DNA from 3 places in the Mesorhizobium sp. CO1-1-8 genome. Region 2 is predicted to be linked to each of the others. Evidence: predicted binding sites of a transcription regulator. Region 2 holds the regulator's gene; each other region holds the start of a gene.
What was found. Region 2 encodes PhoB, which activates phosphate uptake and scavenging genes when phosphate is short. Its sites were predicted from a motif close to TGTCATNNANCTGTCAT; they were not measured.
Positions count from the first base shown of each region.

Region 1: phnF (phosphonate metabolism transcriptional regulator PhnF) is a predicted target of PhoB. The motif match lies at 2,333-2,349, and genes of this name have one in related genera.
Region 3: phnC (phosphonate ABC transporter ATP-binding protein) is a predicted target of PhoB. The motif match lies at 2,239-2,255, and genes of this name have one in related genera.

Region 1 covers NZ_JAIUGZ010000017.1:66,980-71,649, forward strand. Annotated here, with positions in the region: gene LB558_RS27095 (ABC transporter permease) at 1-412, shown strand, start outside; gene LB558_RS27100 (zinc-binding alcohol dehydrogenase family protein) at 479-1,498, shown strand; gene phnF (phosphonate metabolism transcriptional regulator PhnF) at 1,544-2,293, opposite strand; gene phnG (phosphonate C-P lyase system protein PhnG) at 2,429-2,890, shown strand; gene phnH (phosphonate C-P lyase system protein PhnH) at 2,890-3,501, shown strand; gene LB558_RS27120 (carbon-phosphorus lyase complex subunit PhnI) at 3,503-4,615, shown strand; gene fosX (FosX/FosE/FosI family fosfomycin resistance hydrolase) at 4,612-4,670, shown strand, end outside.
Region 2 covers NZ_JAIUGZ010000008.1:69,297-73,966, reverse strand. Annotated here, with positions in the region: gene LB558_RS17455 (AraC family transcriptional regulator) at 1-927, shown strand, start outside; gene LB558_RS17450 (outer membrane protein) at 1,480-2,154, shown strand; gene phoB (phosphate regulon transcriptional regulator PhoB) at 2,389-3,078, opposite strand; gene phoU (phosphate signaling complex protein PhoU) at 3,095-3,802, opposite strand; gene pstB (phosphate ABC transporter ATP-binding protein PstB) at 3,829-4,647, opposite strand; gene pstA (phosphate ABC transporter permease PstA) at 4,665-4,670, opposite strand, start outside.
Region 3 covers NZ_JAIUGZ010000017.1:73,258-77,927, forward strand. Annotated here, with positions in the region: gene phnK (phosphonate C-P lyase system protein PhnK) at 1-422, shown strand, start outside; gene phnL (phosphonate C-P lyase system protein PhnL) at 631-1,338, shown strand; gene LB558_RS27145 (DapH/DapD/GlmU-related protein) at 1,335-1,952, shown strand; gene LB558_RS32970 (hypothetical protein) at 1,966-2,088, shown strand; gene phnC (phosphonate ABC transporter ATP-binding protein) at 2,334-3,191, shown strand; gene phnD (phosphonate ABC transporter substrate-binding protein) at 3,284-4,192, shown strand; gene phnE (phosphonate ABC transporter, permease protein PhnE) at 4,250-4,670, shown strand, end outside.

The sequences.
Region 1 (4,670 bases), on a different contig from region 2:
CTTCCTGCATCACAGCCGCTGGGGCCGATACCTGTTTTCGGTCGGCTCCAACGCCGAGGCCTCGCGCCTGTCCGGCGTCAATGTCCAGCGCACCATCTACATGGCCTACACGCTGTCGGGCCTGTGCGCCGCCTTCGTCGGCGTGTTGCTGGCCGCCCGCATCGGCATCGGCAACCCGACGCAGGCCGAGGGCTGGGAACTGCAGGCGATCGCGTCGTCGGTCATCGGCGGCACCTCGCTGTTCGGCGCCGTCGGCTCGGTGCATGGGCCGCTGCTCGGCGCCTTCATCCTGGCCACCATCAACAACGGCGCCAACCTGCTCAACGTCAACTCGTTCTGGCAGCGCATCATCACCGGCGCGCTGATCATCATCATCGTCTACTTCGACGGCCTGCGCCGCCGCGGCAAGTAGCGACCCCGCAATCAACCGCCGGTCCGCCACACCAACGGGCCGGCGATTTCATGACTGGATTAGCGCATGAAAGCCGTCCTCTGCCGTTCGCCCGGCGACCTTGTCCTTGAAGACCGGCCCGCGCCAGAGGCACCGCCTGCCGGCTGGGCGCTTGTGGCGGTCAGCCATGTCGGCATCTGCGGGACCGACTACCACATTTTCGAGGGCAAGCACCCGTTCCTCGCCTATCCCCGCATCATGGGCCATGAGGTGTCTGGTACCGTGATGGAGACCGGCGAAGGCGTCGAACTGGCCGTTGGTGACCCCGTCGTCGTCAACCCCTATCTTTCCTGCGGCAAGTGCATCGCCTGCCGGCACGGCAAGCCCAATTGCTGCGTCAGGATCGAGGTGCTTGGCGTGCATCGCGACGGCGCCATGTGCGAACGCATCCTGGTGCCGGCGCAAAATCTCTATCCGGCCAACGGCCTTTCGCTGGCCGACGCCGCTGCCGTCGAGTTCCTGGCCATCGGCGCGCATGCCGTGCGGCGCGCCCGCGCCGACCCCGGCGCCCGCACGCTGGTCATCGGCGCTGGCCCGATCGGGCTCGGTACCGCCATCTTCGCCCGCATCGCCGAACTCGACGTGACGCTGCTCGACATGAGCAGTGAAAGGCTCGCCTTCGCTGCAAATGAGCTTGGTTTCCGGACCCTCGACGGGCCGCGCGGCGCGGTGCCCGATCTGGTCAAGCAGGCGACATCAGGCGAAGGCTTCGATGTGGTCTTCGACGCCACCGGCAACACCCAGTCGGTGCAGTCGGCCTTCGCCCATGTCGCGCATGGCGGAACGCTGGTGCTGGTCTCCGTCGTCAAGGACGACATCAGCTTTTCCGATCCGGAATTCCACAAGCGCGAGATGACGCTGATCGGCAGCCGCAACGCGCTGCGCGCCGACTTCGATCACGTCGCCGCCTCGATCCGCAACGGCGCCGTTCCCCTGGCCAAGCTCGTCACACACCGCACCACACTCGCCGGCACGCCGCGCGATCTGGCTCGCTGGGCGCATGAGAAATTAGGCCTGATCAAGGCTGTCATCGAGGTCGAATCATAACATGGCCGGCGGTAAATCACGGTCTCGCATAAAGGCCGACACTCCCTACAATGCCGACAACTTCAGTTCCACCCGTTCGGCCGGGAAGCGCGACTCGGAAAACTGGATCGGCTGGCCGTCCGGCGTCACGTTGACGGCGACCGTGACCAGCACGATGGCGCCCGGCTGCAGATCGAGGTCGGCAAGGTCCGCCGCATCGGCATGGCGCGCCGACAGCACGGTCGATTGCCGGAGATAATCGTCGATGCCGAACCGCGCCAGCGACGCGGTGATCGAACCGGTTTCAGCCATCGCGGCATCGATGCCGGCAAAGCGCCGAGCCTCGAACCAGCCGGCAGCGCGCGACACCGGCCGTCCATCCGCTTCGCCGCGCGTTTCCAGCCGGATCACATCGGCTCCCTTGGCAAGACCCAGCCCCTCGGCGACGCGCTGGCTGGCCGGCTCGACCGACGAGGCGAGCAGGACGATGTGCCGTTCCGTCGTCTGCCCTTGCAGGCCTGTCGAAAAGCGTGTGCGCGACCCGATCGGATAGGACAGCCGCTTGCGCGACAGTACGAAGGTGCCTCGCCCCTGCTCGGCCCGCAGCACGCCTTCCTGCACAAGGGCTGATATGGCGCTGCGCACCGTGTGGCGATTGACGCCATAGCGCTCTGCCAGCGCCACCTCCGGCGGCAGCGCTGCATTCTCCGTGAAATCGCCGATGGCGATCGCATGCAGGATCTTGTCGGCGATCTGCCGCCACAGCGACACGCCACTGCGCCGCTCGATGCTGTCCGCTACCAGCCGCCCGACCATCATTGCCCCCAAACCTTCCAGCGCCCAGTCTTCTATCGCTGTCATCCACCCGTCATGGACACGCGTTAGATAATAGGTATAATTTGTATAGTTGTCTATATCAATAGACAAATTTAGCCACGAGGACGATAGCCTATGCGAGGACAGGAAGCCCGCGACCAGGCCGAACGCAAGGCCGCCATGGCAACACTGGCGCAATCCCGCGGCGATGACATCGTCCGGCTCTGGAATGAGGCCGGACTGCCTTCGGACGCCGAGCTGCTGCGCGGCCCCGAAACCGGCCTGGTCACCCTGCGCGGCCGCATCGGCGGCGGCGGCGCGCCCTTCAATGTCGGTGAGGCGACCGTCACCCGCGCCACCGTCCGGCTACCCACCGGACAGGTCGGCCATTGCTATGCGCTTGGCCGCGACAAGCAGAAGGCAAGGCTGGCAGCCATCGCCGACGCGCTATGGCAGGACCCTGCCCGCCGCAATGAGGTCGAGACCGGACTGTTAGCGCCTCTGCGGTCGGCTCTGACCACGGCGCATGAAAAACGCCGCGCCGAGACGGCGGCAACGAAGGTCGATTTCTTCACCATGGTTCGCGGAGAAGACTGATGGACATTGCAGCGCAATCGATCGAGGGCGGTTTCGCCGATCCGGTCTTCAATGCCCAGACCGTGTTCCGCGCCGTCATGGACGCAATGGCACGGCCGGGCAGCGTGCAGCCGCTGCCGGCCTTCGCCCGCCCGCCGGTGCCGCTCTCGGCCACCGCTGGCGCCATAGCGCTGGCACTTTGCGACAATGACACGCCGCTCTGGCTCGACCCGGCCCTGCAAGCTTCCACCGCGGTCAGATCCTGGCTTGGGTTCCATACCGGCGCGCCATTGGCCAATACACCGGCCGATGCGCATTTCGCCTTGATCGCAGCACCTGCCGAGATGATGGCGCTCGATGGCTTTTCGCAGGGCACGCAGGATTATCCCGACCGTTCGACCACGCTGATCCTGCACGTCGGCGATCTGGTCTCCGGCACGCCGCTGTTGCTCGAAGGTCCCGGCATCGAAACCAGCGCCACGATCGCGCCGGCGCAGATGCCGCGCCATTTCGTCGAGCAGTGGAAGCAGAATATCAAGCGCTTTCCGCGTGGCGTCGACATCATCCTCGCCACCGCTGATGGCATAGCCTGCCTGCCGCGCACGACGCGCATCAAGACGATGGAGGCCTAGGATGTATGTCGCGGTAAAAGGTGGCGAAGCGGCCATCGCCAACGCCCACAGCCTGCTTGCCGACCGCCGGCGCGGCGACCGTTCGGTGCCGGCGCTTCGCCTCGACCAGATCGTCGAGCAGCTGGCGCTCGGCGTCGACCGGGTGATGAGCGAAGGCTCGCTCTACGACCGTGAACTGGCCGCGCTCGCCATCGTCCAGGCGCGCGGCGACATGATCGAGGCGATCTTCCTGGTGCGCGCTTATCGCACCACGCTGCCGCGCTTCGGCTACTCCAAGCCCATCGACACCGCCAACATGCTGGTCGAGCGGCGCGTATCGGCGACCTATAAGGATCTGCCCGGCGGCCAGCTGCTCGGACCTACCTTCGACTACACCCACCGGCTTCTTGATCCCGAGCTTGCCGCCGGCGCCGAAGTCGCCGAGCCCTTGCTGCGCGAGAGCGAAGCGCAAGCCATGCCGCGCGTCTCGGCGATCCTCGCCCGCGAAGGCTTGATCGAACCGGACGGCGACATGCCGCAGGACCATGTTCCCGGCGACATCACCCGCGAGCCGCTGGAATTCCCGATGGCGCGCGACATCCGCCTGCAGGCGCTGTCGCGCGGCGATGAAGGTTTTCTGCTGGCGCTCGGCTATTCCACGCAGCGCGGCTATGCCCGCAACCATCCCTTCGTCGGCGAGATCCGCATCGGCGAGGTCGAGCTGGAGCTCGACGTGCCCGAGCTGCCCTTCGCGGTGCCGCTCGGCACCGTACGGGTCACCGAGTGCCAGATGGTCAACCAGTTCAAAGGCTCGGCCAAGGCGCCGCCGCAATTCACCCGCGGCTACGGCCTCGTCTTCGGCCAGAGCGAGCGCAAGGCGATGGCCATGGCGCTCTGCGACCGGGCGCTGCGCGCGAAGGAGCTCGGCGAGGATGTCGTCGCCGCGGCCCAGGACGAGGAGTTCGTCATCTCGCATTCCGACAATGTCCAGGCGACCGGCTTTGTCGAACATCTGAAGCTGCCGCACTATGTCGACTTCCAGGCCGAACTCGATCTCGTGCGCCACATGCGCGCCGAATACGACGCGCGCCAAAACCCCGTGAAGGTCGACGAGAAGCGGGAGGCTGCGGAATGATCGAAGGCCTGTCCCACATGACCTTCATCGTCCGCGATCTCGAGCGGACGACCAA
Region 2 (4,670 bases):
CCCGAGAACGCCGACCCCTCGCTTTTTGACTTTCATGGTTGCAGTTGGCAACTCCCGGGTGCGTTTGTGCATGTGAACGGCGGATCGGCGATGGCGATGTCGCGGACGCAACAGGTCATCGACGACCGACCGACCCAGCACATGGTGCTCTATATGGTCTTGGAAGGGCAGGTCACGAGCAACTACGACGGATTGATCCAGGAGCATGTTCCCGGCGACATCGTCGCCGTCGACTATTCGTTGCCCTATGAAAGCCAGACCTCGGGCTATGAAGGGATCGCGCTGACTTTCGACAAGGCCAGTGCGCCGGCCGGGCTGCAGAACAACGCTCACGGCCTTGTGCTGACGGCGAGCGAGGACGCCGGTGCCATGCTGGGAGCCCAGATCAAGGCACTCGTGAAGCATATCGAGGGCCTCAGCATTCACCAGAGTCAGGTGACAGTCGACGGCATCCTGCGCTTTGCCGTCGCCGCCTTTGGCGCCCCCACAACGCGACAGCGACGTGACAAGCGTTTCCTCTTCCAACGTGCATCGTCGACCGCACGACAAAAACTGTCCGATCCCGACTTCGGCCCGAATGAGCTGGCGGCGGTCCTGGGAGTTTCCCGATCGAACCTGTTCCGTTTGTTCGAGCCGCATGGTGGCGTACAACGCTGGATGCTCGCTGAACGGCTAAGAGTGAGCTTGCAGAGCATTCTACGATCAGCGCCAGATCACAAGATAGCGGCCATTGCCCGTAACCACGGGTTTCGCAGCGAGGCGCACTTCAGCCGCGCCTTCCAGAAGCGATATCAGATCAGCCCGAGTTCTGTCCGCGCTCTCGCCAAGGATTCAATGCGGATGGCAACGTATGAGACCTTGCTGAAACAGGGCAACGGAAACGGAGGAGCGGTCGTCGAAGGCTGGCTCGCCTCCGTCCGCGCCTGAGTCCGTTGCGCAGGGCGTTCCGCTCGGCAATCAGCAAGGATTGGTTCTGGCTATGGCTGGCGGTGAGCTGCGAAGCCGACCTCGAAACAAGAAGAAGCGAAGGTGATCCCGCACCTTGATTGTGCGTCTCATCTTGGTGACCGAGCGTCCCAATGTGCCCGCCAACCTCGCCCGGGACAGTGACAGCACAATCGACTTCGCGGACAGATATTTCAAGGTGTGAGCTGAAGCACTGCCGGCCACGAAGGCCGGCCAGACATGCTTCCAGTAATGCGCAATGGAGCGCACACCGCAAAGGGCACCCAACATGTCAGGCGAGGCAATTCAGATGCAGCAGATTGGTGAAGCGGACAAGCCGGGCCACCCGAATTCATCGCATCTGGGACGGGCAATCAGCAAGGCATGGGCGCGCCTTACATTAACCGGCTTACCATCGCGTCGTACCCCACGGCCAGACGGCCTGGAAGCATTCGACATGCTCGGCGGCTGGAAAGGCACGGATGCCAAGAGGCATAACAATAGCTAGTGGCGCTGGCCGGGCGGGTACTTCTTATGCGCATCTTTGCAATCTCGGCGGGCTTGGTCCTATCAGCGGGGTTCTGGCCCGCCCATGCAGCCTCTCCGGATATGCCGGCGGCTCCCCCGATCGGTTTCAACTGGACAGGCGGATATGGTGGCGTCCTGGCAGGATATGCTTGGGGAGACGGCCGCTTCACCGGGGATGACGATCATGCCAATCCCAAGCCTGCCGGTCTCATGGGAGGTTTGTATGTCGGTGCGAACCACCAATTCGGCAACAACGTCGTCTTGGGCATCGATGCCGACATAGCCTGGAGTGGGGCTGACGATGATGCTCTCGTATACAATTCGGCGGGGGTTCCCTGGCCTGCCGACTACCCCGTAGTCCAGGAGATAAGTCGGACTGGTGCGATCCGCGCGCGCCTCGGATACGCAACCGACCGGTGGCTGCCCTATATTGCCGGTGGTGTCGCCTTCGCCGACGTAAATCAAAGGCTCGTCGGAGCCGATGACGATTTCGACACGACTTATACCGGCTGGACGCTCGGCGTCGGCACGGAATACGCCTTTACCGACAACATGATCCTCCGGGCTGAGTACCGCCATGCCGATTTTGGATCCAAGACATTCGACCTGCAGGATGCACCTCCATTGGACATCGAACTCAAGACCCATGAGGTTCGCATCGGCATCGCCTACAAATTCTGATCGGCACCTGTCCGAAGTTGCGTTGGGCTTCCCGGCCATCGCAGGACCTGACCGTGAGCTGTTGCCCAGAGCAATTCTAGGAAAAGCGAGAAACGGCTTTCCCTCCGGAGTTGCATCAAAACAAAGAGATAGGGCGGCTCTGCGTTTCCGTGAAACGATGATGAAACGCTCAGGTGAGAACCCTTCACAAAGGAGTTCTCACCTGGTCCCGATGATGTCGGGGCGGAATTAGCTCTAATCCTCGCGGATCGCGTATCCGGCCCCACGGATCGTGCGGATGACGTCCGGCATGCGGCCATTGTTGACCGCCTTGCGCAGCCGGCCGACATGCACATCGACTGTGCGCTCGTCGATGTAGATCGTCTCGCCCCAGACATTGTCGAGCAGCTGGCTGCGCGAGAACACGCGGCCTGGATGGCGCATCATGAATTCAAGCAGGCGGAATTCCGTCGGCCCGAGCCGGATCTCGCTCTTCTTGCGATAGACACGATGCGACTCGCGATCGAGCACGATGTCGCCGACCTTGAGCACGCTGGACAGCACTTCCGGCTTGGCCCGGCGCAGCAGCGCCTTGACCCTGGCCATGAATTCCGGCGTCGAGAAAGGCTTGACCAGATAATCGTCGGCACCGGTCGACAGGCCGCGCACGCGGTCGCTTTCCTCGCCTCGCGCGGTCAGCATGATGATCGGCAGCCGCTCGGTCTCGGGACGCATTCGCAGGCGCCGGCAGAGTTCGATGCCGGAAACCGCCGGCACCATCCAGTCGAGCACCAGAAGGTCGGGAACGTTCTCCTGCAGCCGGATTTCGGCCTCGTCGCCGCGCGTCACCACCTCGACCTGGTAACCTTCGGATTCAAGATTGTAGCGGAGCAGCACGCCTAGCGGCTCCTCATCCTCCACCACCATGATGCGTGGTGCGATCATCGGCTGGTCACCCCTGTCATGCCGCTGGCGAGGACATTGCCGTCTCGTCCTGCTTCGGACGATTGGCTGGCAACTGCGTGCCGGTCAAAACATAATAGGCATTCTCGGCGATGTTGGTCACGTGATCGCCTATCCGCTCGAGGTTCTTGGCGCAGAACAACAGGTGCGTGCACGCCGTGATATTGCGGGGATCTTCCATCATGTAGGTCAACAGCTCGCGGAACACCGAGGTGTATTTGACGTCGATGCGTTCGTCATTGTTTCTGAGCGTGGCAAGCGCTGCCGGGTCAGCGGCGGCATACTCGTCGACGACCCCCTGCACCTGGATCAGCACCAGCTGCGCCATCCCGTCGATCGAATGCGACAGGTCGTGCGGCGTGACGCTCAGCCCGACAGTGCCGACTCGCTTGGCGATGTTCTTGGCAAGATCACCGATGCGTTCGAGGTCGCCGGCCATGCGGATCGAACCGACCACCGCACGCAGGTCGTTGGCCATTGGCTGGCGCTTGGCGATCAGCGTGATGGCGCGATCGTCCAGCTCGCGCTGGCGTGCATCCATGATGGCGTCGTCGGAAACCACCCGCTGCGCCAGCGCATTGTCCGAATTGAGCAAAGCCCTGGTCGAGCCACTGACCATCGAGCGGGCGAGATCGCCCATGTCGCGGATCAGCTGGCTAATCTGCTCCAGATCCTCATCGAAAGATGCGACGGTATGTTCACCCATGATCTTCGTCCCTCATATGCCTGAGCTCAGCCGAACCGGCCGGTGATGTAGTCCTGGGTGCGTTTGTCGTCGGGGGTGGTGAACATCTTGTCGGTGGCGCCCTCCTCGACCAGATAGCCTAGATGGAACATCGCGGTGCGCTGCGACACGCGCGCCGCCTGCTGCATCGAATGGGTGACGATGACGATCGTATAGTTCTGACGCAGTTCGTCGATCAGTTCCTCAACGCGAGCGGTGGCGATCGGGTCGAGTGCCGAACACGGTTCGTCCATCAGGATCACCTCGGGTGACACGGCGATGGCGCGTGCAATGCACAGACGCTGCTGCTGGCCACCGGAAAGACCCGTGCCAGGTTCCTGCAAACGGTCCTTGACCTCGTTCCAGATTGCCGCCTTCTTCAAGCTCGACTCGACGATCTGATCCATGTCGGCTTTGCGCTTGGCCAATCCATGGATGCGCGGACCATAGGCGACGTTCTCGTAGATCGACTTTGGGAACGGATTGGGTTTCTGGAACACCATGCCGACGCGCGCCCTGAGTTCGACGACATCGATGTTCTTGTCGTAGATGTCTTCTTCGTCGAGGGTTATCTTGCCGGTTACCCGTGCCGAATCGATGGTGTCGTTCATGCGGTTGAGGCAGCGCAGGAAGGTGGACTTGCCGCAGCCGGAGGGGCCGATCAGCGCCGTCACCTGATTCAGGCGGACGTCGAGATTGACATCGAACAGCGCCTGCTTCTCGCCGTAGAACACGCCGACCTTGTCGCCGCGCATTTTGATCACTTCGTTCGACTTCATCTTGTCGCCCACTGCGTTTTCAAGAGACTGTTCGGTCATGATGTTCATACCAAGATGCCTTTTTTCTACCA
Region 3 (4,670 bases), on a different contig from region 2:
TCGGCGACCGTCACTACGGCAAGATCCGCGCCACCGCCGTCGACTGGCTGTCGCGCGTCGAGATCGACGAGGACCGCATCGACGACGAGCCGCGCGCCTTTTCCGGAGGCATGCGCCAGCGCCTGCAGATTGCCCGCAACCTCGTCACCGGCCCGCGTCTGGTGTTCATGGACGAACCGACCGGCGGCCTCGACGTCTCGGTGCAAGCGCGCCTGCTCGATCTTCTGCGCGGGCTGGTCACCGATCTCGGCCTCGCAGCCATCGTCGTCACCCACGACCTTGCCGTGGCGCGGCTTTTGTCGCAGCGCATGATGGTGATGAAGGACGGCCGCGTCGTCGAAAGCGGTCTCACCGATCGCGTGCTCGACGACCCGCGCGCGCCTTACACGCAATTGCTTGTTTCCTCGATTCTGCAGGTGTGACGATGGCGCCAAGGCACCCCCCTCTGGCCTGCCGGCCATCTCCCCCTCAAGGGGGGAGATTGGCTAACGTCCTCGGCTTCGCCACTCCCCACCGCCGCATAAAGGCAGCGACAGTGACGCTGCCAATCTCCCCCCTTGAGGGGGAGATGCCTGGCAAGGCAGAGGAGGGTACTGGCCCACAAACGACCGACGATTGGAGAACCTTCTGATGCCGACGCCCCTCGTTGTCTCCGACGTCGCCAAGAGCTTCACCATGCATCTACGCGACGGCATCAAACTGCCTGTTATCGCCGGTGTCTCGTTCTCGATCAGGGCCGGCGAGTGCACCGTGCTCGGCGGCCCGTCCGGCGCCGGCAAGAGCTCGATCCTGAAGATGCTGTACGGCAACTACGCCGTTGACGAAGGCCAGATCATCGTCACGCATGATGACGGGCTGATCGACCTCGCCACCGCCAGCCCGCGCACCGTGCTTGCTGTGCGCCGGCAAACGATCGGCTATGTCAGCCAGTTCCTGCGCACGGTGCCGCGCGTCTCAGCGCTCGATGTCGTCGCCGAGCCGCTGGTCGAGCGCGGCGAGGATCGCGAGCTTGCCCGCGGCAAGGCACGCGCCTTGCTGGCGCAGCTCAACCTGCCGGAGAAACTCTGGGCTTTGCCGCCTGCGACCTTCTCCGGCGGCGAGCAGCAGCGCGTCAACATCGCACGCGGCTTCATCACCGAGCATCCGATCCTGCTGCTCGACGAGCCGACCGCCTCGCTCGATGCCAGGAACCGCGATGTCGTGATCGAACTCATCGCTGCCAAGAAGGCGGCTGGTGTCGCCCTGCTCGGCATCTTCCATGACCACGACGTGCGCGAGGCGGTTGCCGACCGCATCATCGACGTCACCGCTTTCGCTCCCGGAAAAATCGCCGCATGACGAGGAAATTGTCCGAGACGCCGCTGGTCCACCCGACGGCAGAGGTGCAGAACTCCATGCTCGGCCGCTGGACCGAGATCGCCGACCGCAGCCGGGTGTCGGAAAGCGAGCTTGGCGACTATTCCTACATGATGCAGGACTGCTCGGTCTGGTGCGCGACGATCGGCAAGTTTGCCAACATCGCGGCCAGCGTGCGCATCAACGCCACCAATCACCCGACCTGGCGGCCGACGCTGCACCATTTCACCTATCGCGCCTCGGACTATTGGGACGACGCCGAACACGAGAGCGAGTTCTTCGCCCAGCGCCGCGCCAAGCGGGTCACCATCGGCCACGACACCTGGCTCGGCCATGGCTCGACCATACTGCCCGGCGTCACCGTCGGCGATGGCGCCGCGGTCGGCGCCGGTGCTGTCGTCTCGAAGGATGTCGCGCCCTACACCATCGTCGCCGGCGTGCCGGCAAAGCCGATCCGCGAGCGCTTCGACCGCCGTACGGCCGAACGCTACCAGGCGCTCGCCTGGTGGGATTGGGACCATGCAAGGCTGCGCGCTTCGCTGGACGATTTCCGCGAGCTTGAGGCCGAGGCGTTCCTGGAGAAATATGGCGGATAGCAAACGTCAAGGAATGGCCGTCACTGACGCTGGGCAGCGGGGCATTATCACAAGCCACCCCGGCCCCTACTATCCGGATGATGTGCCTCTCGACACCAGCATCGACGCCATGACAGCGCTTGTCTGGAACGCCTGAAGGACGGCCTCGCCATTGGCAGCGCGCGACGGACGAGTATGTGCGCATGAAGTGGCGCCGTCTTGCCACCGGCACCAGTTCGCCAGGCCTGCGTTCCACGTCACCTTCGACTGCTGGTCCTGGGCCGGCCGCAGACTCCGGCCTGTGGAGCGTAACAAAACTGACATCAACGCGACACGGCAGGTTCATGTGGCTGCGCTAGGCGAATGCCTGACGATCAATGGTCCGGACTGGAACCTGCCCCCATGCCAGCAAATTCCGCCACGCTCGAAATCCGCGGTGTCACCCGACGATTTGGCAAGAACACTGCCGTCAGCGACATCAACATCGCCATCCCGCAGGGTCAGATGGTTGGCATTATCGGCCGTTCGGGCGCCGGCAAATCAACCCTTCTGCGCATGATCAACCGTCTCATCGATCCCAGCCAGGGATCGATTTTTTTTGACGGCGCCGAGGTTTCCCAGTTGCGCGGCTCGCCGCTGCGGCGCTGGCAGCGTGACTGCGCCATGATCTTCCAGCAGTTCAACCTGGTGCCGCGCCTCGACGTGCTGACCAATGTGCTGCTCGGCAAACTGAACCACCGCTCGACCATCACCAACCTGTTCGGCATGTTTTCCCGCGCCGAATGCGCTGAAGCGGTCGCGGCCCTTGAGCGGCTCGACATCGCCCGCACCGCGCTGCAGCCCGCGGGCACCTTGTCGGGCGGCCAGCAACAGCGCGTCGCCATTGCCCGTGCCATGATGCAGCAGCCCAGAGTGATCCTCGCCGACGAGCCGATCGCCTCGCTCGACCCGCTCAACGCCAAGGTGGTGATGGATTCGCTGCAGGACATCAATCTGCGCGAAGGCATCACGGTCGTCACCAATCTGCACACGCTGGATACCGCCCGCACCTATTGCAACCGCATCATCGGCATGGCCGCCGGCAAGGTCGTCTTCGACGGCCCGCCCGAAGAGCTCAACCGCGAGGCCGTGCGTCTCGTCTATGGCGCCGACAGCAATGGCCAGGAAATCTCCGAGGCCATCACCTCGACCAGCGTTGCCTTCAGGCCAAAGATCGCCGCATCCGCCGGACCGCTCGAACCCGCTTTCCCGGGGTACTGAGAGCGGTTGGGATCGCCAGCCCGCGTCAAGGGCACCAGTCAAACTCAAGAACGCTGCCGGCGCGGGGCCGGAACCTACAGGAGAGATTACAGATGTTCAGGAAGATGGTTTTCGGCGCCGTTTCGGTGCTCGCCATGGCGACCAGCATGGCCCATGCCGCCGACATGAAGGAATTTCGCGTCGGCATTCTCGGCGGCGAAAACGAAACCGACCGGCTGCGCAACTACCAGTGCCTCGCCGACCATCTGAAGGCCGAATTCGGCTTTGAAAAGGTTTCGCTGTTCCCCGCCGCCGACTATGACGGCGTCATCCAGGGCCTGCTTGGCGGCACGCTCGACTTCGCCGAACTCGGCGCTTCCGGCTACGCCAGCATCGCTCTCAAGGACCCGAAGGCGGTCACCCCGATCCTCACCACCCAGCAGACCGACGGCGCCACCGGCTATTATTCGATCGGCCTGGCGCTGAAATCCTCCGGCATCACCGATATCAAGTCGGCCAAGGGCAAGAAACTCGGCTACGCCGATCCGGATTCGACCTCCGGCTATCTGATCCCATTGACCCAGATCCCGAAGGACACCGGCGCTTCGAACGAGACCTTCTTCGCCTCGACCCAGTTCAATGGCGGCCACGAGAACAACGTTCTGGCCGTGCGTGACGGCAAGGTCGACGTGGCGGTGGACGATTCCTCCGGCATTGGCGACTTCAAGGACGGCTACACCTCCGGCACCTTCCACAAGGAAGTCGCCAAGGGCGCCGTCGACCCCAACGACTTCGTCGAAGTCTGGCGCTCGGGCCTGATCCCGAACGGCCCGCTGGTCGTGCGCACCGCGCTCGGCGACGACATGACCGCCAAGCTGGCCGACTTCTTCACGCAGTTGCCGAAGAAGGACAAGGCTTGCTTCGAAGGCGTCGAAGGCGGCGACTTTACCGGCTACGTCCCGGTCAAGGCAGACTTCTACAACGTCATCGTCGAAGCCCGTAAGGCAGCCATTGGCGGCTAACGGCGAAATCAAGAAGGGGGGCGGCGAGAAGACCCCCCCCTTCTTGCATGTCCGATCATGACCCTTTCCGAGACAGCCCCCTCCGGCGCCACTCACAAGATGGCCGACGCATGGCGTCGCCAGACGTCCTTGCGCCGGCTCTACACCGCCATCGGTGTCGGCCTGCTCATCATCGCACTCGGCAGCACCATGTGGTTCGCCGACGAGGCCAATGCCGGGCATTTCTTCGACCGGTTGCCGCATTTGCTGGACTTCCTGAGCTGGCTCGTCCCCAAGGACTGGAACGATGTCTGGCGGGCGATGTTCGACATCGCTTCCCCGCATGACACCGGCACCCAGGAATTCAACTTTCCGCTTGGCCGCTCCTATGTCTGGGGCAGCTTCTACGTCCCCGAATATTTCGAATTGATGCTGACCACGCTCAACGTGGCGCTGGTTTCGACCTTCATCGGCTTCGTCTTCGCCGTGCCGTTCTCCT